3 regions of the Arthrobacter sp. Dra40 genome follow, and region 1 is predicted to be linked to each of the others. Evidence: riboswitches for the same ligand, from Rfam matches in the RefSeq annotation. Region 1 holds a riboswitch; each other region holds the start of a gene.
What was found. A riboswitch is a leader RNA that binds a small molecule or an ion and turns the genes downstream of it on or off. The one in region 1 is predicted to bind S-adenosylmethionine.
Positions count from the first base shown of each region.

Region 2: another riboswitch for S-adenosylmethionine. It lies ahead of AC5RWT_RS27630 (LLM class flavin-dependent oxidoreductase); the one in region 1 lies ahead of AC5RWT_RS17410 (O-acetylhomoserine aminocarboxypropyltransferase/cysteine synthase family protein).
Region 3: another riboswitch for S-adenosylmethionine. It lies ahead of AC5RWT_RS02820 (bifunctional o-acetylhomoserine/o-acetylserine sulfhydrylase); the one in region 1 lies ahead of AC5RWT_RS17410 (O-acetylhomoserine aminocarboxypropyltransferase/cysteine synthase family protein).

Region 1 is NZ_JBNHHB010000042.1:16,307-31,560, reverse strand. It holds gene AC5RWT_RS17415 (CoA-binding protein) at 100-597, opposite strand; gene AC5RWT_RS17410 (O-acetylhomoserine aminocarboxypropyltransferase/cysteine synthase family protein) at 594-2,069, opposite strand; SAM riboswitch class I at 2,166-2,258, opposite strand; gene malQ (4-alpha-glucanotransferase) at 2,463-4,679, shown strand; gene AC5RWT_RS17400 (ArsR/SmtB family transcription factor) at 4,852-5,841, opposite strand; gene AC5RWT_RS17395 (hypothetical protein) at 6,007-6,324, shown strand; gene AC5RWT_RS17390 (endonuclease domain-containing protein) at 6,443-7,258, shown strand; gene acs (acetate--CoA ligase) at 7,396-9,471, opposite strand; gene AC5RWT_RS17380 (ABC transporter permease) at 9,447-10,370, opposite strand; gene AC5RWT_RS17375 (aliphatic sulfonate ABC transporter substrate-binding protein) at 10,370-11,413, opposite strand; gene AC5RWT_RS17370 (ABC transporter ATP-binding protein) at 11,513-12,352, opposite strand; gene AC5RWT_RS17365 (VOC family protein) at 12,678-13,046, shown strand; gene AC5RWT_RS17360 (helix-turn-helix domain-containing protein) at 13,088-13,630, opposite strand; gene AC5RWT_RS17355 (alpha/beta hydrolase) at 13,752-15,071, shown strand.
Region 2 is NZ_JBNHHB010000140.1:1,033-5,687, forward strand. It holds gene AC5RWT_RS27615 (acyl-CoA dehydrogenase family protein) at 1-1,152, shown strand, start outside; gene AC5RWT_RS27620 (acyl-CoA dehydrogenase family protein) at 1,250-2,506, shown strand; gene AC5RWT_RS27625 (hypothetical protein) at 2,521-3,291, shown strand; SAM riboswitch class I at 3,356-3,446, shown strand; gene AC5RWT_RS27630 (LLM class flavin-dependent oxidoreductase) at 3,535-4,655, shown strand, end outside.
Region 3 is NZ_JBNHHB010000003.1:85,268-89,922, reverse strand. It holds gene AC5RWT_RS02835 (PDR/VanB family oxidoreductase) at 1-459, shown strand, start outside; gene AC5RWT_RS02830 (CPBP family intramembrane glutamic endopeptidase) at 570-1,349, shown strand; gene AC5RWT_RS02825 (VOC family protein) at 1,505-2,146, opposite strand; SAM riboswitch class IV at 2,350-2,464, shown strand; gene AC5RWT_RS02820 (bifunctional o-acetylhomoserine/o-acetylserine sulfhydrylase) at 2,532-3,857, shown strand; gene metX (homoserine O-acetyltransferase MetX) at 3,938-4,655, shown strand, end outside.

The DNA.
Region 1 (15,254 bases):
CCGGCAAGAAAAAGCCCGTCCCCTGCCACAGCTCTCCCATGTGAGGGCCGGGGACTAGGGACGGGCTTTTGCTGCCGGTGAAACCTTAGGCAAGCCGCTCTACGCGGTCAGTTGCCGCTTGGAGGAGATCACGCCGGTGTCGAAGCCGGCCAGGTGCAGGCCGCCGTGGAACCGGGCGTGCTCGATCTTTACGCAGCGGTCCATCACCACGTTCAGGCCGGCGGCCTCGGCCTTGGCCGCGACCTCCTCGTGCCAGGATCCCAGCTGCAGCCAGATGGTCTTGGCGCCGACGGCCAGCGTCTCCTCCAGCACGGTGGGCAGGTCATCGTGCTTGCGGAACACGTCCACCAGGTCCGGGACCTCGGGAAGGTCGGCCAGCGACTTGTAGACCGGCTGGCCCAAGATCTCCTTGGCCACCGGGTTCACGAAGTAGACCTTGTACGGCGAGCTGGACAGCAGGTAGGTGGCCACGAAGTAGCTGGCCCGGCTGGGCTTGTCCGAGGCGCCGACGATGGCGATCGACTTGGTGTTGCGCAGGATGTTCAGCCGTTCCGGTGCGGACGGGCCGATCCAGGTGCGTTCTGGTGTCGCGGTCACTTGGCGGCTCCTTCTTCGGCTTCGATCAGTTCTTCCACTGACTCGACCACACGGGTTCCCGGCTCCGTTCGCGCGGCGCGCGCGGCCGGGATCGTGCACGACTCGCCAGCGTAGGCGGGCGAGGCGAACTCGGAGGTGTCGAACGTATCGTCCTCATGGTCCCGGCTCGGGCCGTGCTCAGCGCCGGCCTGCTGCGAGAGAGCCAGGGCCTGGTCCAGGTCCCAGAGGATATCGTCCACGTCTTCCAGTCCCACAGAGATCCGGATCAGGTCCTCGGGCACGCCGGCGGCCACCAACTGGTCGGCGGTGAGCTGCTGGTGTGTGGTCGATCCCGGGTGCAGCACCAGGGTGCGGGCGTCGCCGATGTTGGCCAGGTGGCTGGCCAGCTGCAGCGATTCGATGAACTTCTGGCCGGCAACGCGGCCGCCCTTGACGCCGAAGCTGAAGACCGAGCCCACGCCCTTGGGCAGGTACTGCCGGCCGCGCTCGTAGTGCGGGTGCGCGGGCAGGCCGGCGTAGCTGACCCAGGAGACCCGCTCGTCGGCTTCCAGCCATTCGGCCACCTTGCGGGCGTTGGCCAGGTGCTCGTCCATCCGCTGCGCCAGCGTTTCCACGCCCTGCAGCAGCTGGAACGCGGACTGCGCGGACAGCGACGGTCCGATGTCGCGCAGCTGCTCGGAGCGGAGCTTGGTCAGGAAGCCGTACTCGCCGAAGTTGCCCCACCAGGACACATTGCCGTAGCTGGCCACCGGCTCGGTCATCTGCGGGAAATTGCCGTTGCCCCAGTTGAAACGCCCGGATTCGACGACGACGCCGCCCAGCGTGGTGCCGTGCCCGCCCAAAAACTTGGTAGCGGAGTGGATCACGATGTCCGCGCCGTGCTCGATCGGCCGGATCAGGTAGGGAGTGCTCAAGGTGGCGTCCACCACCAGGGGGAGGCCGGCGTCGTGCGCCACCGCGGCCAAACCCGCCAGGTCGGCGATGTCGCCGGACGGGTTCGCCACGATCTCGGTGTAGACGGCCTTGGTGTTCTCGCGGATGGCCGCGGCGAAGTCGGCCGGGTCGGTGGAGTCAACGAAGGTGGTCTCCACGCCGAACCGGCGCAGCGTCACGTCCAGCTGGGTGATGGTGCCGCCATAGAGCTTGGACGAGGCCACAATGTGGTCGCCCGCGCCGGCCAGCGCCGCGAAGGTGATGAACTCGGCGGCCATGCCGGAGGACGTGGCCACCGCGCCGATACCGCCCTCAAGCGAAGCGATGCGCTCCTCGAACGCGGCCACGGTGGGGTTGCCGATGCGGGAGTAGATGTTGCCGTACTTCTGCAGCGCGAAGAGGTTCGCGGCGTCGTCGGTGTCCTTGAACACGAACGACGTGCTCTGGTAGATCGGTACGGCCCGGGCGCCGTGCTCGGCGTCGGGCGTGCCGCCGGCGTGCAGGGCACGGGTGCGGAAACCGAATGTGCGTTCAGCCATCAGGCAGCTCCTTCAAAACTAAGGTTCCCGAGGCAATGACGGTCCTGGCGGCGCCCGAATGCGGGGCGCCATCCGGATCAAAGATTGCTTGCGCTCTCTCCATCGCTTCTGGCGGTAGCACCTTTCCGGTTGGCCGGATGGTTGCTGCGGTGTCAAAGAGCCAGATCTCTCAACCGCTCGGGATGGTCCCGTCCATTCTCGCAACTTCCGCCGCCGCCGCCAAAATTGTTGAGCCGCGTTGCGTGCCGCTTTGAATTCCCAGTACGACGACGGTGCGACCTGCCGGTGGTGGACCAAGCGAGCGCCAGCGAGCGCGTGGAGACCCAGGTGGAGACCCGCCTTCTGCGCAGACTTCCCGGCATAAGCGTGCACGGTTCCCGTAGATTGGGTTCCATGGCAGAGCTCACGGCGCTGCAGCGCCTCGCACAGGAACACGGCGTCGGCACTACCTTTCGGGGTTGGGACGGCGCAGAGAAAGCAGTCGGCCCGGCAACACTGGTGGCTGTCCTCACCGCGCTGGGGGTTCCCTGCAAGACCGACGACGATGTCACCGTCTCCCTCCGTGCCGCAGAACTAGCGCCGCTGCAGCGCACCCTGCCGCCCGCCGTCGTCGTCCGCCAAGGCGCCGCTACTGAGGTGCCGGTCAATGTGAGCGCGGGTTCCCGGCCCCGGGTCAGGATCCTGCTGGAGGACGGGTCCCGGCGCGACGTCGAGGTGGTCGCCGGCGGGCCGGCCGAGGCGGCGGGTGTTCCGCGTGACCGCTGGGCGGCGGCGGTGCCGGCAGACCTCCCGCTGGGCTGGCACACGCTCGAGGTGAGCGAGGCCGGAACCGGCGAGGATGTGCCGGGGCAGGCGCCCTCTTCGGCCGGAATGGGCAAGGCGCCGGACGGGTTGGCGCCGACCAGCCGGGCGGGCACCGATTCGGCCGGAACCGGCTTGGACGCATCCGGGTATCCCGCGGCAACCTCCGGCAGCCAGGCGCAGTGCGCGCTGGTGGTCACCCCGCAACGGCTCACCACCGCCGACCGGCTTCCCCGCACGTGGGGTCTGATGGCGCAGCTGTACTCCGTGCGCTCGCGGTCATCCTGGGGAGTTGGCGATCTCGACGACCTCGCCGTGCTGGCCGAAACGGCTGCCGCCAAGGGCGCCGGGTTCGTCCTGATCAACCCGCTGCACGCGGCACAGCCCAAGCCGCCGGTGGAGCCCTCGCCCTACCTGCCCGCCACACGCCGCTTCGTCAATCCGATTTACCTGCGGGTCGAGGACGTGCCCGAAGCCCGGGCCATCCCGCTGGACAACACTTTCCACGACGCGAACCTGGACGCCGGCATTTTGGACCGTGATCCCGTTTTTGCGGCCAAACTGCAGGCGCTGGAAGCGGTCTTCGCGGTGCCCCGGTCCGCGGAACGGCAGCAGCAGTTCGACGCCTTCCGCGCACAAGAAGGCGAGGGGTTGGAGCGCTTTGCCCTGTGGTGCGCGCTCGCCGAAACCCTTCCGGCGGGGGCTCCCGAGTGGGCGGATCCGGAGTTCATCGAATCGCAGCGCAGTGCGCTGAAGGACCGGATCGAGTTTCACCAGTGGCTGCAATGGCTGGGCGACGAGCAGCTTGAGGCCGCGCAGCGCCGAACCCTCGATGCGGGAATGAACCTCGGGATAGTGCATGACCTCGCGGTCGGTGTCCATCCCGCCGGCGCCGATGCCTGGGCGTTGCAGGACGTGCTGGCCGCCGGCATCTCGGTGGGCGCGCCGCCCGACATGTTTAACCAGCGGGGGCAGAACTGGTCCCAGCCCCCGTGGCATCCCGAACGCCTCGCGGAATCCGGCTATGCCGCCTACCGGGACATGCTGCGGACCATCCTGCGCCACGCCGGCGGAATCCGGGTGGACCACATCCTCGGGCTGTTCCGGCTGTGGTGGATCCCCGTCGGTGGCCCGCCCGGCGAAGGCGCCTACGTGTACTACGACCACGAGGCCCTGATCGGCATCCTGGCCCTCGAAGCCGAACGCGCCGGCGTCGTCGTCATCGGCGAGGACCTCGGCGTGTTCGAACCGGGGGTACAGGACTACCTGGCCGAGCGCGGCATCCTGGGCACCTCCATCCTGTGGTTCGAGTACGACGGCGCCACGCCCCGCCCGCCGGAGAGCTACCGCCGCGCCTGCCTCACCAGCGTCACCACCCACGACCTGCCGCCCACCGCCGGCTACCTTGCGGGCGAGCACGTGGACCTGCGCGACTCGCTGGGCCTGCTGAACCGGCCGGTGGAGGAGGAACGCACCCTGGACCAGGCCGCGCAGGAGTCGGTGCTTTCCCTGGTGCGCTCGCGGGTTCCGGCTGCTTCACAGCACGACGACGGCGCCGGCAGCTCCGGCGAGCAGCGCACCGTTGAGGCGCTGCACGCGTTCATCGCGCAGACCCCGTCGGTGCTGCTGGGGGTTGCCCTCACCGACGCCGTGGGGGAGCGGCGGACCCAGAACCAGCCGGGTACCGCGGACGAATACCCCAACTGGCGAATCCCGTTGGCCGGCCCCGATGGGGAAGCCGTCCTGCTGGATGACTTGGCGGACAACGAGCGGTTCGACTCGCTGGTGCGAGCGCTGCGGGAGCGGTAGGCGGGTTAACACGGGCACGGCTGAACGGGATCAGTTGTCCACGTTCAGCAGGAACTGTCCACGTCTTGGGACGGCGTCTGGCGCTGACTAGGACAAACGCAAAAGCTCCCCGCAAAACGTGGACAGCCCGGGGGCGTAGCCGGCGGAAACGCCTACCTCGCGGCGCGCGTCGTCACAGCCGGGCCAGCAGCGCCTCGCCGGTTTCGGCCCGCCGGTAGAACACCTCACGGCCGGAACGCATGGTGGCCGCCAGACCGCTCTCGGACATCACCTTCAAATGCTCGTTGACCGTCCCGGCGGCGAGGTCCAAGCAGCGGGCGAGCTGCGTCGTCGTCATCGGTACATCGAGTTGCGCGAGGATCTGCGCCCGGGTTTTGCCGAGCAGCCGGGCCACCGGGCTGTGCGTCGCCTCGCGGCTGGCCTCCCAGAGCCGGCCGACGCCGCGCGGTGCGTAGGTCAGCGTGGGCACGAACGGCCGGACGTTGAGCACCAACGTGTTGGGCCAGACGAACGCGTTCGGCACTAGCAGCAGCCCGCCGCCGGGCTCGGGGACGTCGTCGGCCTCGCAGCCGCGCATGATCTCGAGGCCGGTGGGCGTGGGGCGCACGCTGGGGTGCAGGCTCTTGAACACCTCGAGGATGCCGTCGCGCGACAGTTGGGCCAGGCGACTGTCGATGTCCGCCAGCAGTAGGGACCGCAGGCGCGGCCATACCGGCTCGACGGCGGTGCCCCAGTACCACTCGAGGGCGGCGGTGATGCGCGGGATGCCGGCGTCGATGTCCTCCGCGAGCCGCTGCAGTTCCTCGCGCGCGTAGTCGGCAGGGCTCTGACTGAGCAGGTGGGTGACGTCGCGCTGCCACACCTCCGGCGGCACGTCGGCGACGGCGGCGAGGCCCTCGGCGAACGTGCCTTGGTACTTGGGGGTGGGGGTGATGGAGTCAGCCAGGAAGCCTTTCGGCGGAACCAGCGCGGTGAGCAGGCGCAGGTGGTCGCGGGCTAGCGGATCGGCTGACTCGGCGATGCGCCGCTTAGTGTCCTCGATCCAGGGGCGGTGGATGGGTGTGCCCACCTGCAGGGCGCGCAGGCTGGCGACCGTCTCGCCCAGCGGTGCCGCCTCGAACCGGACCTTGGTCAGGTCCTCGCTGCTGAGCGTGATGTGCATGGGAACAGCGTAAGGTCGCCGGGTGCGCCAGTCGAGGATTCGGGCTGGACCGAATCTTGGGGACGGCTTGAGCTGGGCATCTTCCGCGCGCAGCGTCGGATTTATTCCCGATTCGGGTTCTGCCGAATCGTGGCTCTTGCCTGAACATGCGCGGAATCTGTAGCCATGACTACTTCAACGCAGACCCGTCACCACCTCGACGTCGCGGACCGGCGGCATGGCAGCCCGTCCTTAACCGCCTCATCCATCCATCCGTCCCCGGCAGCCGCTCGGCCGACCCCGCCAGAGCCGGCGCGCGAGCCTGCCCGCCCCGGTGCTATCGGTGGGATCCGGCCCGGGGTAATTGCCCTGTTCCACGCTCTAGTTGCAACTGCTCGCGGGCTCAGCGACTGGTGGCAAGCCGGCGCCGCCAGAGAGGCCATGATCGAGGAGCACCGCGACAAGGTTCGTTCGCAGATCCATCTCTTCGGCGGCCGGTACTGAAGGCAGTGCCCGGGCACCGGCTTGGCCCTTAGGGGCCCGGAGATTATGCACAGTTTCGGTGCGACACTGGCGCCCCCGAAAACAGCGGGTCATCCTCGGTCTCATGCAGACTCCAGAAATGATCGCCGATTACGTGGCGAAAAGAGGAGGCACTGCCTTCGTTAAGGATCTGCGGAGGGCGGGCATCGGACCAGACGCGCTCAAGCTGGCTATCTCGTCCGGTGCCGTGACGTCCCTTCGACGGGGGCTCGTAGGAACTGCCGATGCGGATGCGAACCTCCGCATCGCAATGACGGCTGGTGGGCTCATCACATGCGTCTCGGCCGCAAGGGAGCTCGGACTATGGACCGTAAAGGACCCGCCTCAATTGCATCTATGGACGGACCACGGCAAACAACCTGAGACCGTGATCAAGCACCGGGGCCGCCTAGTGGACGTTGGCAGGTGGGGTTACGTAGGAATCGAGGATTGTGTGTTGCACGCCATTCGCTGCCGTCCGCGCTTAGAAGCGCTGGTCATCGCAGAGTCGGCGGTGCGCTTAGGCCGAGTTTCAAAGGAAGAGCTTTTGGATCGCCTGCCGGGAACGCGAAACAGCTTGCGGCGGCAGTTGGTGCAGAGCATAGGCGATGACGCCGACTCGCCGTTGGAGGTTATTGCCCGGGACCTCTTCCGCGGCGCCGGACTTCACTTGGAAACTCAGGTGCGGATCCGGGGACTCGGTCGGGTCGACATGCTGGTGGAAGGCCGCCTCATCATTGAGCTGGACGGATTCGATTTTCACTGGGATCGCGCAACCTTCCTCAAAGACCGGCGACGGAACAATGCGGGTATGCTCAGCGGGCTGCCCACACTCCGATACGTCTACGAGGACTTGGTCTTCACGCCGGATCGCGTTGTCGCTGAGGTCCTGACCATGCTGCGGAGGTCGGCGTGACAGACCTGCCTGGTTCGCTCCCACGTATAGGACTAACCTCCCACGTTTCGGAAGGGTCACAACGCCCTGACTAGGCGAAACGCCGCGGGCCGCCTCTAAGACGTGGGAGCGAACGGATGGTGGCTGGAGGCGAACTACTACCGCGGCCGGCAGATGGCCTGGATCTCCGCGATGCACGGCTCGTTCTGCAGCGACGTGGTGTCGCCTAGCGTGGATCCCTCGAACAGCTGGGTCAGTAGCCGCCGCATGATCTTGCCGGAGCGGGTCTTGGGCACGTCCGGCACAAACACGACGTCCCGCGGCTTGGCGATCGGCCCGATCTGCGTGGCCACGTGGTCGCGCAAAGCCTTCACCGCGGCGGCCTGCTCGGCCGTCAACGCCGCACCCTCCGCCCCGATCAGAGACTTGTCCAGCGGCACCACAAACGCGGTGGCGGCGTGTCCGGTCTTGGCGTCGTACGTCGGGCAGACGCCGGCCTCCACCACAGCCGGATGCGAAACCAGCGCGGACTCGATCTCGATGGTGGACAGCCGGTGGCCCGAGATGTTGATGACGTCGTCGGTCCGGCCCAGGATCCAAGTGTCACCGTCCGCATCGAACCGGGCGCCGTCGCCGGCCAGGAACCAGCCCTGCGCCGCGTACTTCTCCCAGTAGGAGGTGAAGTAGCGTTCCGGGTTTCCCCACACGGTCCGGGCCATGGACGGCCCGGTCTTGGTGACCACAATGTTGCCCTGCTGATCGGCACCCACCCGGGCACCGCCGTCGTCCACAATGTCCGTAGTCAGCCCCGGCAAGGCGCGCTTGGCGCAGCCGGGCTTGAAGGAGGCATCGGTCTGTCGCGGCGAGAGGACGGTGGCGCCGGTTTCGGACTGCCACCAGGTATCCACCATGGGAATGCCCGACGACGGGTCGCCGGCAACCAGCGAATCGCGGCCCACCTGGCTCCGCAGCCAGCGCCACGCCTCCGGGTTCACCGCCTCGCCCACGGTGCCGGCCAGTCGGATGGAGCTCAGGTTGTACTCGGCGGGAATGCCGTCCGGGAACCAGCCCATCAGCGACCGGACCAGCGTGGGCGCGGTGTAGTAGTTGGTCACGCCGTAGCGCTCGATGACCTCGAAGTGCCGGCCGGGGTGCGGGGCATTCGGCACGCCCTCGTAGATCACCTGGCTGACGCCGTTGCTCAGCGGCCCGTAGATCTCGTAGGTGTGCGCGGTGACCCAGGCCAGGTCCGCGGTGCACCAGTGCACGTCGTCCGCGCGCGCGTCCGGGTCCGGGTTGCTGAACAGGTACGAGTGGCTGAACGAGGCCTGCGTCAGGTACCCGCCGGTGGTGTGGACCAGGCCCTTGGGCTGGCCGGTGGTGCCGGAGGTGTACATGATGAACAGCGGCGTCTCGGCGTCGAACGCCTCGGCCTGATGTACCCGCGGCTGCGACTCGACGACGTCGTGCCACCAGACGTCGCGGCCTTCCACCCAGTTGATGTCCCTATGGCCGGTCCGGTTGATCACCAGCACGTGCTCGATAGCGTTCTCGCCGGAGACGGCCTCGTCCGCGTTGGCCTTGACCGGGACGGCGGTGCCGCGGCGGTACTGGCCGTCGGTGGTGACCAGCAGTTTGGCGCGGGTGTCCTCCACCCGGAACTTCAGCGCCTCCGCGGAGAAGCCGCCGAACACCAGCGAATGCACCGCGCCGATCCGGGCGCACGCCAGCGTGATGACAATCGTTTCCACCAGCACCGGCAGGTAGATGACCACCCGGTCGCCCTTGCCGACGCCCAACGCCAGCAGCGCGTTGGCGGCCTGCGAAACCAGTTCCTGCAGCTCGCGGTAGGTCACCGTGCGCCGGTCGCCGGGCTCGCCCTCGAAGTGCAACGCCACCTTGTCGCCCAGCCCGGCCGCCACGTGCCGGTCGGCGCAGTTCACCGCGGCGTTCAGCGTGCCGCCGTCGAACCAGCGCAGCTCCGGGCCGCGGCGCGCCTCGGTATCCACCGGGGTGGCCGAATGCGCGGTGTGCCACGGCTCCGCCCACTGCAGCCGGGCGGCGGCGCGCTCCCAGAACGCAATCCGCTCGGCCTCGGTCTGCGGCTCCGGCCAGGCCGTGACCTGGTCGCGGTACGGCGCCGCGCCCTCTTCAAGCACGACGGCGGTGCCTCCGGCGGTGGTCCGGCCGGCGGCGGTTTCGGCTACTTCTATGCCCATCTCTTGACTGCCCATTTCTCCGCAACTCCCAGGAGCGCGTCGGTGATTTTGCCGATGATGGCCAGCAGGACGATGGCCAGCAGCAGCCGGTCGGTGCGGCCGTTGTTCTGTGAGTCCGTGAGCAGGAAGCCCAGACCCATGGAGGAAGCGATCAGTTCAGCCGCCACCAGGAACAGCCATGCCTGTGCCAGCGCCAGCCGCAGGCCGGAGAACACGGCGGGCACCACGGCCGGCAGCTGCACGGTGGTCAGCAGCTTGACGCCCTTGAGCCCGAACGCGCGGCCCGCCTCCACCAGGTTCTTGTCCACGTGGCGCAGCGCCAGCGAGACCGTGGTGAACACCGGGAAGAACGCGCCGATCAGGATCAGCGTGACCTTGGAGTCCTCGCCGATCTTCATCCACAGGATCAGCAGCGGCACCCACGCCAGCGACGGCACGGCACGCAGCGCGCCGATGGTGGGGGAGAGCAGCACATCGGCAACCCTGGACAGGCCGATCAGCGCGCCGAAGACCAGGCCTAGAGCGGCGCCGAAGGCGAAACCGAGCAGCACGCGCTGGGTGGAGATGGCCACGTGCTGGGCCAGTTCGCCGCGCTGGAGCAGGTCAACCGCGGCCTCGATGATCGCCCCCGGCGCCGGCAGTTGGACGGAGCTGAACAGCCCGGCCGAGGTGCTCAACTGCCACGCCGCCAGCACGGCGGCCGGCAGCAGCAGGCCCAGCAGCAGGCGCACCCAGCCGTTGCCCAGGACCCCGGCCGCGGAGCGACCGCCGGCCGGGCGCCGTTCCGGCGCGGGGCTGTCCTGGTGCGGCCGGCCTGCCTCTGCGGTCTTGAGGACGCCGGAGGCTTTGAGGCCTTCCTGGCTGGTGGCGTAAACGCTGTTGCCGGATGCGCCGGGGTTGCCGAGGTGCGTCATCAGGATTCCTTGATGGCCGACGGGTCGGCCTTCTTCACCAGCGAGTCGTCCAGCAGGGTGGCCAGGGCTTCGTCGATGTCGGCCTGACTCTTCACGTCACCGGTCTCGACGAACGCCGGGCCGACCTTCTCCAGCACGGCGCGCTGCTTCTCGCCCGGGGCCGCTTCAACGTCCAGGTTGCTGCGCTCGGCGATCACCTTGGTGGCGACCTCGAGGTCCAGGCCGGCGACGTCCGCGAGGATCTGAGCGGTTTCCTCCGGGTTTTCGGCGGCCCAGGCGCGGGCCTTCTCGTAGGCGTTCACCACGGCCTGGGCCAGCTCCGGCTCTTCCTGCAGGAAGGACTCGGTGGCGTTCAGGAAGCCGTAGGTGTTGAAGTCCAGGTTCCGGTAGAACAGCTCGGCGCCGTCCTTTTCGGCACCGGCCATGATCGGATCCAGGCCGGACCAGGCGTCCACCGAGCCCTGCTTCAGTGCGGTCAAACCGTCGGCGTGCTGCAGGTTCTCCACGGTGACGTCGTCGGCGGAGAGGCCGGCCTCTTCCAGCGACTGGAGCAGGAAGAAGTAGGGGTCGGTGCCCTTGGTGGCAGCCACGGACTTGCCCTTGAGGTCCTCGACGGAGTCGATGCCGGAGTCGGGCGGCGTGACCAGCGCGGCCCACTCCGGCTGCGAGTAGAGGCTGATGGTCTTGATCGGTGAACCGTTGGCGCGGGCCAGCAGCGCGGCGGAACCGGCGGTGGATCCGACGTCGACGGCGCCGGAGCGCAGTGCCTCGTTGGCCTTGTTGGAACCGGCCGACTGCAGCCAGTTCACCTCGACCCCGTCGTCGGCCAAGGTGGCCTCCAGCCAGCCCTTTTCCTTGATGATCAGGCTCAGCGGGTTGTAGGTGGCGAAGTCGATGTTGAGCACACCGTCGCCGGTGCCCTCGGCCGCGCTGGCGTCGGAATCTTCGCCCGCAACGCAGCCGGTCAGGGCCAGCGAAGCGGTGGCGGCGACGGCGGCCGCGGCCAGGATCGAGCGGCGGGAGAAGCGGCGGGCAATAGACATGGTGGTCCCTTCGAACGGTGCGCGGAACAGGAGTAGTTCCGCGGTCACGGGTGGATTTGGGCGCGGACCGCCCGGGAAGTGCTAAAGGTGTGAGGCGGCCTAATGGCCGTCGACGCCGAGGCTTTCGAGCAGCGAGCGGCGCATTCGGGCCAGCTCCACCGAACCGCGGTCCCGCGGGCGGCTGCCGGGAACGTCGACGGTGCGCACAATCGTGGCGCCGTCGTTGTCGCGGCCTTCCTCCTTGCCCAGCAGGATGATCCGGTCCGCCAGCTGCAGGGCTTCGTCCACATCATGGGTCACCAGCAGCACGGTGGTGGGTTCGGCCGCGTGGATGTCCAGCAGCAAATCCTGCATCTTGATCCGGGTCAGCGCGTCCAGCGCGCCGAACGGTTCGTCCAGCAGGAGTACCCCCGGGTTGCGGGCCAGAGCGCGGGCCAGCGAGGCCCGCTGCGCCATGCCGCCGGAGACTTCGCGCGGACGGTGCTTGGCGAAGGTGGCCAGGCCCACCAGTTCCAGCAGCCGGGCGACCTTGGACTTGCCCTGTTTGGCGCTGGAAGTCTTGGGCAGGCCGATGGCGACGTTGGCCTGCAGGGTATGCCACGGCAGCAGCCGCGGTTCCTGGAACGCGACGGCGCAGCGGGAATCGATGCCCTGGACCGGGGTGCCGTCGATGTCCACGCTGCCGACGCTGGGCGCGTCGAGGCCCGCGGTGGCGCGGAGCAAGGTGGACTTGCCGCAGCCGGACGGGCCCAGGATGGCCAGCACTTCGCCGGGGCGTACGTCGAAGTTCACGTCACGCAGCACCGTGTGGGCGTTTTCGCCGGTGCCGAAGGTGCGGTTCAGGCCGCGGAAGGAAACCGCCAGGGCGGAGCCGGGACCGGAAGCGGGTGCATCGGAAGCGGGAGCCGCGTGGCGGGACGACGACAGTACTGCAGTCATGGGATCACTCCATCGATCCTGGCAGTAGCACCCTACGGTTCAAGCCGTGCGTCCGGCTTCCGCCGGCCGTACCCGTGGCTTGTCACCTCGTTATCACCGGCAGTCTGGGATGGCTTCCGGTGACCAGGGTTGCTGCGGCGTCGTCGATCCAGGTCTCTCGGCCGCTCGGGATGGTCAAGACTAACTAAACGGCACTGCCCGTATCAGCAGCAAACGGCCCGTAATAAAGCGGCGTAACAAACCGCGGCACCAAGATCGGCCCGCGCCGGTTGCCGGAGCGGGTGATTTCGTAGACGCCGCTCGGTGCCGATGGCAGGATGGCCGCATGAAAATCAACCGTCAGATCATCGTGTTCGACGCCGCCGACCTGGACGCGGAGAGCAGCTTCTGGGCAGGCCTGCTGGACGGGACGGTCAAGGCCGAGGACGACTGGCATACCGTTTCCGTGGGCGGCGAGCCGCTGCTGGCGTTCCAGTTGGCGCCCGACCACACCCCGCCGGAATGGCCCGACGGCGCGCCGCAGCAGATCCATCTGGACCTTTACATAGATGACCTGGCCGAGGCCCATGAACTGGCAACGTCGCTCGGCGCCAAACTGCTGAAACCTGCCGACGACGCCGCGGCCGACTCGGGATTCCAGGTCTACGCGGACCCTGCCGGCCACCCGTTCTGCTTCTGCTGGGGCGCCGGGTAACCACTGACCGGGTCCCGCCCTCAGCTTCCGCCCTGCGGCTGTCAGGCGGGCGGATCCGCTGGAATCAGGACCGTGGAGAACAGTCGGCGGTGCCGGCCTTCGCCCGGGCCGTTGTCCACCGCCTGCTCTGCGGCCGCCCGGATGGCGGCGGTGAACTCCGCCAGTTCTTCGTCCGTCATCCAAAGCGCGGTCTGCCGGTAGCCGGCGCCGTCGCGGACGAAGTCTGGGTTTTCCCGCGCCGTGTACTGGTCGAAGGCCTCCAGCAGGCCGGCCGCGAACGCCATGAAACCGCGCCGGTGGTCCTCGGCCGTCATGGAGGCCAATTCGTCGTCGTTCACCGAACTCTTGGTGGCGTCCAGCCGATAGGTGCGTTCGGTGGTGCCGCGGACCGGCCGCTCGTGGGCCACCGCCAGTACGCCGGCCTTGGCCAGTGTGCCGATGTGCCGGTAGAGCGTTGCGGTGGGGATGTCCGGAAGTTCTGCAGAAATCTCCGCCGTGGTCAGTTCGCGGCCGCCCAGTAGCGACTGCACAATGCGCAGCCGAACCGGGTGCAGGATCAGTTCGGCGCTCGGTGAGGGGGACATAGCTCTACGTTCTCACAGTTGACATTGTTCGCACAACTGATAATAATGATTCTTGGCCGGCGCCGATGCCGGACTCGAACCGACTTACTGACGAGCAATAAACGATCCGGAGGGAGGCGCAATGGCGGCAATACGGGTAGGGAACAACGAGGTTCTGCTGGAGTTGGACCGGATGGAGAAAGTGGCTGGGCTGATCGGGAATCAGGCGTTCCCGCTGACGGCCGTGACCTCGGTGGAGGTACTGGCGGATGCTTTCGACGGCGTGCACGGGCTGCGTGCTCCCGGCCTGGCGATCCCGGGGCGGACGAGGATCGGAACCTGGCGCGGCCGCGGCAAGACCCTCGCCGTCGCCCGCCAGGGAACCCCGGCCGTCCAGTTGGACCTGTCCGGCCAGAAGTACGCCCGCGTGGTCGTCTCGCTGCCGGACGCCGAGGATGTCGCCGCGCAGGTCCGCGCCGCTGCGGGACTGCCTGCCGGGCAGCAGGTCACGGAGGAAGAGGTCCGCTTCTCCTCCGGGTCCATGAAGCTGGTCGGAACCTGGGCCAAGCCGTCCGGGACGGTCCGCGGCGCAGCGCTGATCCTGCCCGGCTCCGGTCCCGTTGACCGCAACGCCGACCACAAGCGGATGCCGCTGGGCATCAGCCGTGATCTGGCCCGCGAGCTGGCCGACCACGGCATCGCCTCGCTGCGCTACGACAAGCGAGGCACCGGCGCCTCGGACGGCAGTTTCCTAGCGGCCGGCTTCCGGCAGAACACCGACGACGCCGCTGCCGCCCTCCGCTGGATGGTCACCCAGAAGGCCGAGGGCCTGCCGGTGTTCCTGGTGGGCCACAGCGAAGGCGGCTACCATGCAGCTGCCGTTGCGGCCGAGCCCGGGAGCCGGCTGGATGGAACCGTGCTGCTCTCCACCTCGGCGCACACCGGCTTCGAGACAGGCCGGTGGCAGACGGCCCAGATCGGCGATTCACTGCCGGCATTCGTGCGTCTCCTGTTGAAAGTCCTGCGGAAGGATCTGGTCACGATCCAGGCCAAGTCGGTGGAGAAGATCCGGACCACCACCGAGGACGTGGTGCGGATGCAGGGGCGCAAGATGAACGCGCTCTGGCAGCGGGAGTTCATCGACTTCGACCCGGTGCCGTACCTGGAGCGCTTGCAGATGCCGGTGCTGGCCATCACCGGCGCCAAGGACGTGCAGGTAGACCCGGAGGACTTGGATGTCATCGCGGCCACCGTGCCCGGCCCGGTCACTACGCGGAAGATCGATGACCTCTCGCACCTGCTGCGTCGGGACCCGAAGGCCCCGACCCTGTCCGACTACAAGCGGCAGATCCGCGAGCCCGTGGACGCCGAACTGCTGGAGCTGGTGGGCAGTTGGGTGGCGGAGCACGCCGACAAGGCCGCCGCTTCCGGGCCATCCGACACCGAGCAGTTGGCCCGCTAACCCCGCCGGCCCACACCCCGGTCCGTCGGCCGGCGCCGACCCGCTGACCCACAACCATCCACTATTCCGATAACGCCCATAAACCGCGGTTTAAAGGCGTTATCTGATTCCTCGATGGGTCGCCGGCTGCGTGATTAGACGGCGAAGGTGCCGGTAGCGGGAACGGGAAGGTACCGGTAGCGG
Region 2 (4,655 bases), on a different contig from region 1:
AGCCGGATCGCCGAAGACGTTGCCGCCGCACTCGCCCCGGACGTGCAGGAGCGGGACCGCCGCAACGCCGACCCGCACGCCGAGGTGGAATTGCTGCGCAGTTCCAGCTTGTTCAACCTCATCATCCCGGCCGAGTGGGGCGGCGAGGGCGGGCATTGGGAAAGCGCGCTGCACGCCGTGCGCATCCTGGCCCGCACGGACGCCTCGATCGCCCAGATCCTGGCCTACCACTACGCCAACCTCGGCGCGGTCGTGTTCTATGGCGACGCGCCGGTCCAGGAACGCCTGCTCCGTCGGTCCGCCCAGGGCCGCTGGTCCTGGGGCGATTCGGTCAACCCGGTGGACCCGAACCTGGAGCTGATCCCCGAGGGCGGCGGCTACCGGTTGGACGGCGTCAAGCACTTCTCCACCGGTGCGTCGGTGGGCGACGCGATCCTGGTCAACGCAGTGATTGCGGCCGGCCCGGATGAGGGGAAGTTCCTGGCGCTTGCCCTGGAGCATGGCCGCGCCGGCATCTCGTTCCTCGGTGACTGGGACGCGCTGGGCCAGCGCCTCTCGGCCAGCGGTTCCGTGAAGTACGACGGCGTGCAGGTCACCGCCGCGGACATCATCGGCGACGTGGGGGAGGAGCCTTTCTCCACGCTGGTCACCCCGTACATCCAGCTGGCCTTCGGCAACCTCTACCTGGGCATTGCCCAGGGGGCGCTGGAGCAGGGGCGCCGGATTACCGTGGCCCGCAAAAATTCCTGGTTCCTCAGCAACGCCGAAACCTATGCCCAGGACCCGCTGATTCAGCGTGTCTACGGCGAACTGGCCTCCCGCGTCGCGGCGGTGGAAGCGCTGGCGGACCGGACAAATGAACGGTTCGACGCCGCCATCGCCGCCGGCGGCCAACTGACAGCCGAAGCACGGGCGGACATCGCGATCGAGATCGCCCGGCTCAAGGTGGTTTCCACCGAGATCGGGGTGGAGGTGGCGAACCGCATCTTCGAGACCACCGGCTCGTCCTCAGCGAAAACCGACGTCGGCCTGGACATCTTCTGGCGCAATGTCCGCACGCACACCCTGCACGACCCGGTCGACTACAAGAAGGTTGAGGTCGGCGCCAACTTCCTGCGCGGCGATGTCCAGCCGATCTCGCTTTACACCTGAGCGCGCAGCCAATCGGCGCGCCTTCCACCCCGTCCCGTCCCGTCCCGTCCCCGGCCCTCCGCGGCCGAGCCCCAGCCGAGTCCCCAGGAGCATCACCTTGACCGAAACCCTTGCCCCCGCAACAACCTCCTTCGAAACCGCAGCAGCCACATACCGCCCGATCTTCGAACGCATCGCTGCCGGTGCGCTGGCCCGCGAACTGGCCCGCGAGCTGCCGTTTGAGCAGATCCGCTGGCTGAAGGAAGCCGGCTTCGGCGCCGCCCGGATCCCCGCCGAACTCGGCGGCGACGGACTGGACTGGGAGGAATTCACCGAGCTGTTGATCGAACTGGCCGCCGCGGACAGCAACATCCCGCAGGCGCTGCGCTCGCACATCGCGCTGGTGGAGGAAAACCTGTACCACCACGGACGTACCGGGGACCGCAGCAGCTGGCTGCAGCGCTTCGCCTCCGGGGAACTGGCCGGCAACGCCTGGACCGAACCCGGCGCCGGGGGAACTGCCACCGTGTTGTCCGAAGCCGGCGGCAAGCTGCTGCTGAACGGCCGCAAGTTCTACACGACCGGCACCATCTTCGCCGACTGGATTGATGTCACCGCCAAACGCTCGGACGGCACCGACGTCTCGGTGATCCTCTCCACCAAGACGCCGGGCGTGGAAACGTTCGATGACTGGGACGGTTTCGGCCAGCAGCTGACCGGAAGCGGCACCACGGTGTTTACCGACGCCGCCGTGGACCCGGCCAACGTCTCCGCCTTCACCGATCGTTTCCCCTACCAGACGGCGCTGTACCAACACATCCTGCTGGTTACCCTGACCGGCATCGCCCAGGCTGTTACCAAGGATGCCGCCGGCAACGTTCGGGAGCGCAAGCGGGTGTTCGGCCACGGCAACACTCCGCTGGTCCGGCACGACGCCCAGATCCTGCAAGTGGTCGGCGAGATCAGCGCCAAGGCCTTCGCAGCGAAGGCGACGACCCTGAGCGTGGCCGGCAGGCTGGACCGGGTCTTCGCGGCGCGGCTGCACCCCGCCGCCGTCGAGAAGGCGGCCAACGCCGCCGTCGAACTGGCGTCGGGCCAGGCGCAGATAGTGCTCAGCACCTTGGTACCGGACGCCGCGGGCGCCCTCTTCAACGCGCTGGGTGCGTCCTCGACCAGCAAGGACAAGGCGTTGGACCGGCACTGGCGCAACGCGCGCACCGTGGCGACGCACAACCCGTTCATTTACAAGGCGCGGATCCTCGGCGACTGGGAAGTCAACGCGACCGAACCGCCGTTCATCTGGACCATCGGCGAGGCCGACGCCGATGCCGCCCGCCAGCCCCACAGCTCCGCCGCTGTGTCCGCGGCCGTCTAAGAAGAAGGCACACCATGTCTGTTTCCACCCCGCAAACCCTTGCGGCCCCCGCGCCCGTCTCCGCAGCCAAAGCGGTACCTCGGCTTTCCGGCCGGCTCGGCGTCGCCAGCATCGTGCTCATCGTGCTGGCCGCCGCGTCGCCGCTGGGTGTTATTGGCGGGACCGTGCCACTGGCCATCGCCAGCGGCAACGGCGCCGGCCTCCCGTTCATTTTCCTGCTGGCGATGGGCATCCTGTTGTTGTTCGCCGTCGGATTCACCACCATGACGCCGCATGTGCCCAGCGCCGGTGCCTTCTACAGCTACGTGGACAAAGGACTGGGCCGCCGGACCGGACTGGGTGCGGCGTTCGTGGCGCTGCTCTCCTACCTCGCGCTGGAAGCCGGTGTCTACGGCCTGCTGGCACCAGCTGTCGACGAGGTGGTCCGCGCCTACGGTGTGCTGGCCGCCGTGGTGGCCGGCTGGGATCCGATCGTGCAGTTCTACACCTGGTTCGCGGGCTTCGCCTCCCTGGGCCTGGTGGTGCTGATGACGCTGACCAGCGTCGCCGTGCTGGTCTTCTTCCGCCGGAACGGTGCGCCCCTCCGGGACTGGAAACGCACCGCCGCCCCGGCACTCGGACTCATCGGGCTGCTGGGAATCCTGGGGCTGATCCTGCAGAGCCTCCCGACCCTGGTCGGCAACAGCGTCCCGCTGGCAGTCGCCGTCGTCGTCCTGATCCTGCTGTGCTTCGCGGCCGGAACACTAGCGGGGGCGAAGAGGCGGGAGGGCGCTCCGAAGTCGTAATTTCTTACCCCGCGTGACGCGGGACATTTCCCTCCCGGCCGCCTGCGGGTGTCCAATGGAGGGGTACCCATCCAGAGCGGCCGAGAGACCTGGCTTGTTGACGCCGCAGCAACCCCCTCCTTTGAGGAAGGTGCTACCGCCAGGACCGATGGAGAAGCTCGATCTCTCGTTGGTCTTCCGTAGGCATCCTGATGCCCAACGGAGTGCCGGCGCGGGCTCTTCTCATCAGAAAAGGAGCCTGACATGACAGTGAACAACCCGCAGCCCAACACCCGGCGCCAGATCCGTTTCAACGCCTTCGACATGAACTGCGTGGGCCACCAGTCGCCCGGACTGTGGCGCCACCCGCAGGACAAGTCCGCCACCTACAACACCATCGGCTACTGGACCCACCTGGCCAAGGTGCTGGAAAAGGGCATGTTCGACGGCCTGTTCATTGCCGACGTGCTCGGCACCTACGACGTCTTCGGGTCCTCCAACGAGACGACGCTGCGCGCCGGCACGCAGGTCCCGGTGAACGATCCGTTCATGCTGGTCTCGGCGATGGCCGCGGTGACCGAAAACCTCGGCTTCGGCGTCACCGCCGGCACCGCCTACGAGCACCCGTACCCGTTCGCCCGCCGCCTGGCCACCCTTGACCACCTGACCAACGGGCGGGTCGGCTGGAACGTGGTCACCGGTTACCTGCCCTCGGCGGCGCGCAACATGGGCCAGGAAGACCAGCTGGAGCACGACGAGCGCTACAACCACGCGGACGAATACCTTGAGGTCATCTACAAGCTGCTTGAGGGCTCGTGGGAGGACGACGCCGTGGTCAAGGACGTGGAGACCGGCGTCTTCACCGACCCGGCCAAGGTCCACGAGATCCGGCACGAGGGCAAGTACTTCAAGGTTCCCGGCATCGCGATCACCGAGCCGAGCCCGCAGCGCACCCCGGTCATCTTCCAGGCCGGGGCCTCCAAGCGCGGCACCGAGTTCGCCGCCGAGAACGCCGAGGCGGTGTTCGTGACCTGCCCGACCAAGGAGATGCTGGCCGCGTCGGTCAAGAAAATCCGCGACGCCGTGGAAGCGGCGGGCCGCGACCGCTACGACGTACGCATCTACGCGATGCAGACCGTGGTGACCGGACCGGACACCGCCACCGCGCAGGCCAAATTCGAGGACTACAAGTCCTACGCGGACATCAACGGCGCGCTGGCCCTGATCTCAGGCTGGATGGGCGTTGACCTCTCCACCTACGGCCCGGACGACGTGATCGGCGAAAACGTGAAGTCCAATGCCATCCAGTCCTCGGTGGAGACCTTCCAGAAGGCTTCCGGCGACAGCGGCAAACCGTGGACCATTCGTCAGCTGGCCGAATGGGT
Region 3 (4,655 bases), on a different contig from region 1:
GACGAAAGCGGCTTCTACCCGCTGGCCGACCTGCTGGCGGACCCGTCCGTCGGATCCCACGTCTACGCCTGTGGCCCTGGGCCGCTGCTCAACGTCATTCAGTCCTTCGCCGACGGTTGGGCGGATCCCGGACGTTTCCACTGTGAACGCTTCGCTGCCAACGGTGAAGGCCCGGTGAAGACCGAAGGTGAAGATTCGGCCTTCACAGTGGAACTGACGGACGGGACAGAGATTCCAGTTGGCCCTGATGAAACTATCCTGCAGGCCCTCGAAGCGGTCGGGATCAACCCGTTGAACTCCTGCCGGGAGGGAATCTGCGGCACCTGCGAGACGGCGGTGTTGGGTGGCGAGATCGATCACCGTGACTCGCTTCTTTCGGATGACGAACGCGACGCCGGAGACACCATGATGATTTGCGTTTCGCGGTGCAAGGGCAAGCGTCTGCTTCTGGACTTGTAGCGGGGGAAAGTCGCCAGGCGCAACGGAAGCCGATGCGAGGCCGTGGGAGAACGGAACCCTGATCCACTCCGGATGTCGCTGACCCCGCTGCACTTGGCAAGATGGTGGCTATGGACAAGCAGAAGGTCGTGACCGCGAGCCCACCGCGCACCCTGGGGTATTACCGGGCCGAGGTGCTCATCGTGCTCGGGCTCTCGCTGGGGCAATCGGCGGTCTACGCGGTAGTGAACCTGCTGGAGAAGATGACCCGCGCTCCGCTGGCCTCCCAAACGACCACACTTAACCCGGTGCTGAACGAGCGGGAAGTCTTCGATTTTGTGTACCAGATGCTCAGCATCATCTTTGCGCTGGTGCCGGTGGCCCTGGTGCTGTTTCTGCTGACCTCCGCGGGCCAATCGGCCTTCCGCTCGATCGGCTTCACCTTCTCCCGGCCGCGGGTGGACTTCGGCCTGGGCTTCCTGCTGGCGCTGGTGATCGGTGCTGGCACGCTGGGCGTGTATGCCGCCGGCAGGGCGCTGGGGATCACCACCGCGATAGTCCCCGCGGCCTTGGACGAATACTGGTGGACGGTGCCGGTGCTGGTGCTGTCAGCGCTGCGCCACGCCATCCTCGAAGAGGTGGTCATGGTGGGCTACCTCTTCAATCGGTTTGCCAAGTTCGGTTGGGGGATCTGGACCACGATTTTTGTCAGCGCCGCCCTGCGCGGGACCTATCACCTGTACCAAGGGATCGGGCCGGGCATCGGAAACTTTCTGATGGGCTTGGTGTTCGGCTACGTCTATACGAAGGTCAAGCGGGTGATGCCGCTGGTGGTCGCGCACGCACTGTTGGATATTGCCGGCTTCGTCGGCTACTCGCTGGTGGGCCCGGCTATTGGCATCGGTACCTAGGCCAGCACTTCGAACGGGCTGCCAGAAGGAAGCTCTCCCTGGACACGCAAAAGGCTCCCTTCCGGCCACTTGCGCCACCGCGGGTGGGAGCAAGAAGCCGGACGGGAGCCTGCTTAAAAGCGAGCCTTGGTGCCGTGCCACACGAGACCGGGACCTTAGAGTTCGATGATGCCGTTTGCGGTTTCGAAGCGGACCGACATGATTCCCGGTGTACCGTTCGGGGCGGTCCAAGCAACCTTGACGTCGTCGAGAAGATCATCCACCGGCGTGCCCAGCCAGTCAGCCACGCGTTCCGAGGAACCGGCAATGGTCAGGCCGATCAGCTTGACGGTTGCCGGGCGGGCGTTGGACGGGTGAAGCGCCTCGGTGCCGTCATCCCAGCGCAGCATGTAGGGAACCTGCGGGTCTGCGATCAGGCCCTTGATGCCGATCTGCTGCCAGCTCAATTCCTGCCCATCCGGGAACTTGCGGTTTCCGGGAACCGCATGACGGCCCAGCCGCTCTTCGAACGGGGTCAGATCGTCCACTTCCACGCACCAGCCCATCCAGCCGCCGCCAGCTTCGGACCGGGCACGCACGGCCTGGCCGAAGGGGGCCTTGTCGGACGCGGGGTGGTCCAGGACCTCCACCACTTCCAGGTAGTGGTGGTCGGTCAGGGGGAAGATCATATTGCGGGTGCCGAAGCGGGGGTGCACCCCGCCCTTGACTGCGTCGATGCCCAGAGCTTTGGAAATCCGCTCTGAAGTGGCAGCCAGACCGTCGGGCTCAGCAGCATAAGAAACGTGGTCGAAGCGCATAGGCATATCTTGGCACTTTGTGAAGACTCTCTCGACTTAGGGTGACCTAAGTCACTGTGCTTTCGCCATGGTTTCTCGCAGTAGCCCTTGACAACTTGACGCTGCCCAGGGCGCCGACAAGGAAGGCGGGGGGTGCGGCCCCGGCCGGTCATAAGGTGTCATATTGTTGCGGCCGGGCGGGCTCTCCGCCGAGACTGTACGCAGGTCATGAGTGCCAGCGTGAAACCCCGGTTTGCTGGCCGGCAACCCTCCAACCGCGGTGGGGTGCCCCGGGTGAAGACCAGGCAGCCGCCACCAGGCGGTGCGCAAGCGCGGGTCACACCCGGGATAGACATGCCGGCACGGCCGGATCCCGGATGACCCCTTCCCTTGAAGGAGTTGCACCATGTCCAATGCAGACTGGTCCTTTGAAACCCGTCAGATCCACGTCGGCCAGGAGCCGGATGCCGCCACCGGCGCCCGTGCACTGCCGATCTACCAAACCACCTCGTTCGTGTTCCCCAGCGCGCAGAGCGCCGCGGACCGCTTCGCCCTGTCCGAACTGGCGCCCATTTACACCCGGATCGGCAATCCGACCAGCGAGGCGGTCGAAGCCCGGTTGGCAAGTCTTGAAGGCGGCGTCGGCGCGCTGCTGCTGGCCTCTGGCCAGGCCGCGTCCACGTTCTCCATCCTGAACCTGGCCGAGGCCGGCGACCACATCGTGGCCAGCCCCAGCCTGTACGGCGGCACGTACAACCTGCTGCGCACCACGCTGCCCAAGTTCGGCATCGAAGTGACCTTCGTCGAGGATCCGGACAACCTGCAGCAGTGGCGCGACGCGGTGCAGCCGAACACCAAGGCGTTCTTCGGCGAGGTGGTCTCCAACCCGCGCCAGGACGTCCTGGACCTGGAAGCCGTCAGCAGCATCGCCCATGAGAACGGCGTGCCGCTGATCGTCGACAACACGCTGGCCACCCCGTACTTGATCCGGCCGATCGAGTGGGGCGCAGACATCGTGCTCCATTCGGCCACCAAGTACCTCGGCGGCCACGGAACGGCTATCGGCGGCGTGATCGTGGACGCCGGCACCTTCGACTTCGCTGCCGATCCGGAGAAGTTCCCGGGCTTCAACACCCCGGACGAGACCTACAACGGGCTGGTCTTCGCCCGCGACCTGGGCGTCGGAAGTGCACTCGGCGCCAATCTGGCCTACATCCTCAAGGCCCGCGTGCAGTTGCTGCGCGACCTGGGGTCCGCCATCTCCCCGTTCAACGCCTTCCTGATCGCCCAAGGGCTGGAGACGCTGAGCCTGCGCGTCGAGCGCCACGTGGCCAACGCGCAGAAGGTGGCGGAGTTCCTCGAAGCGCACGACGACGTTGCTTCCGTTGCGTACCTCGGCCTGCCGTCGAGCCCGTGGTACGACCGCGGCCGCAAGTACGGTCCCAAGGGCACCGGCGCCATCGTGTCGTTTGAGATCAAGGGCGGGATCGAAGCCGGCAAGCGTTTTGTGGACGGCCTTGAACTGCATTCCCATGTCGCCAACCTCGGCGACGTACGCTCGCTGGTGATCCACCCGGCGTCGACCACCCACGCCCAGCTTTCGGCCGAGGAGCGGGTGTCCGCCGGCGTGACCGACGGACTGGTCCGGCTCTCGGTGGGCATCGAAAACGTCAATGACATCATCGCCGATTTGGAGGCCGGTTTCCGTGCCGCCAAGGGCTCGGACGACTAGGCAAGCAGGTAGAACGCAGCGTGACGATACTGCAACGGCAGGAACTGGTGGATCGGGCGACGGATGGCGTCCTGCGCAGGATGCCTGTTGGTGCGCTGGAGTTGGAAGCCGGCGGCTATCTGCCCGAGGTTGTCCTGGGCTATGAAACCTGGGGCACCCTGAACGCGGATGCGTCGAACGCCGTCCTGATCGAGCACGCCCTGACCGGCAGTACGCATGTGGCCCGCGGCGCCTCCGACGAGGACGGCTGGTGGGACGACCTGGTCGGTCCCGGTGCCACCATCGACACGGAGCGCTATTTCGTGGTGGCCGCCAACATGGTTGGCGGCTGCTACGGCTCCACCGGCCCGGCGTCGCCGGCACCGGACGGCTCGCCGTGGGGATCGCGGTTTCCGTTCGTCACCATCCGCGATTCCGTCCGGGCCGAGGCACGGCTCGCCGATGCGCTCGGCATCCGCCGCTGGCATGCTGTCCTCGGCGGCTCGATGGGCGGGGCTCGCGCGCTCGAGTGGGCAGCAACCTTCCCGGAGCGCACGGCACGGTGCGCTGTGCTGGCGTGCGGGGCAGCCAGCACCGCCGAACAGATCGCGTTTGCCCAAGCGCAGGTCGCGGCCATCCGGCTGGATCCCAGCTTTGCCGGCGGTGACTACTACGGCGGTCCTGCCCCCGAAGCCGGATTGGGCATCGCCCGGCGGATCGCCCACATCAACTACCGTTCGGAGCCGGAACTGGAGTACCGGTTCGGCCGCTCGGCGCAGGCGGAGGAACAGCCGTTCGGCGGGATCACGCCGTCGGCCC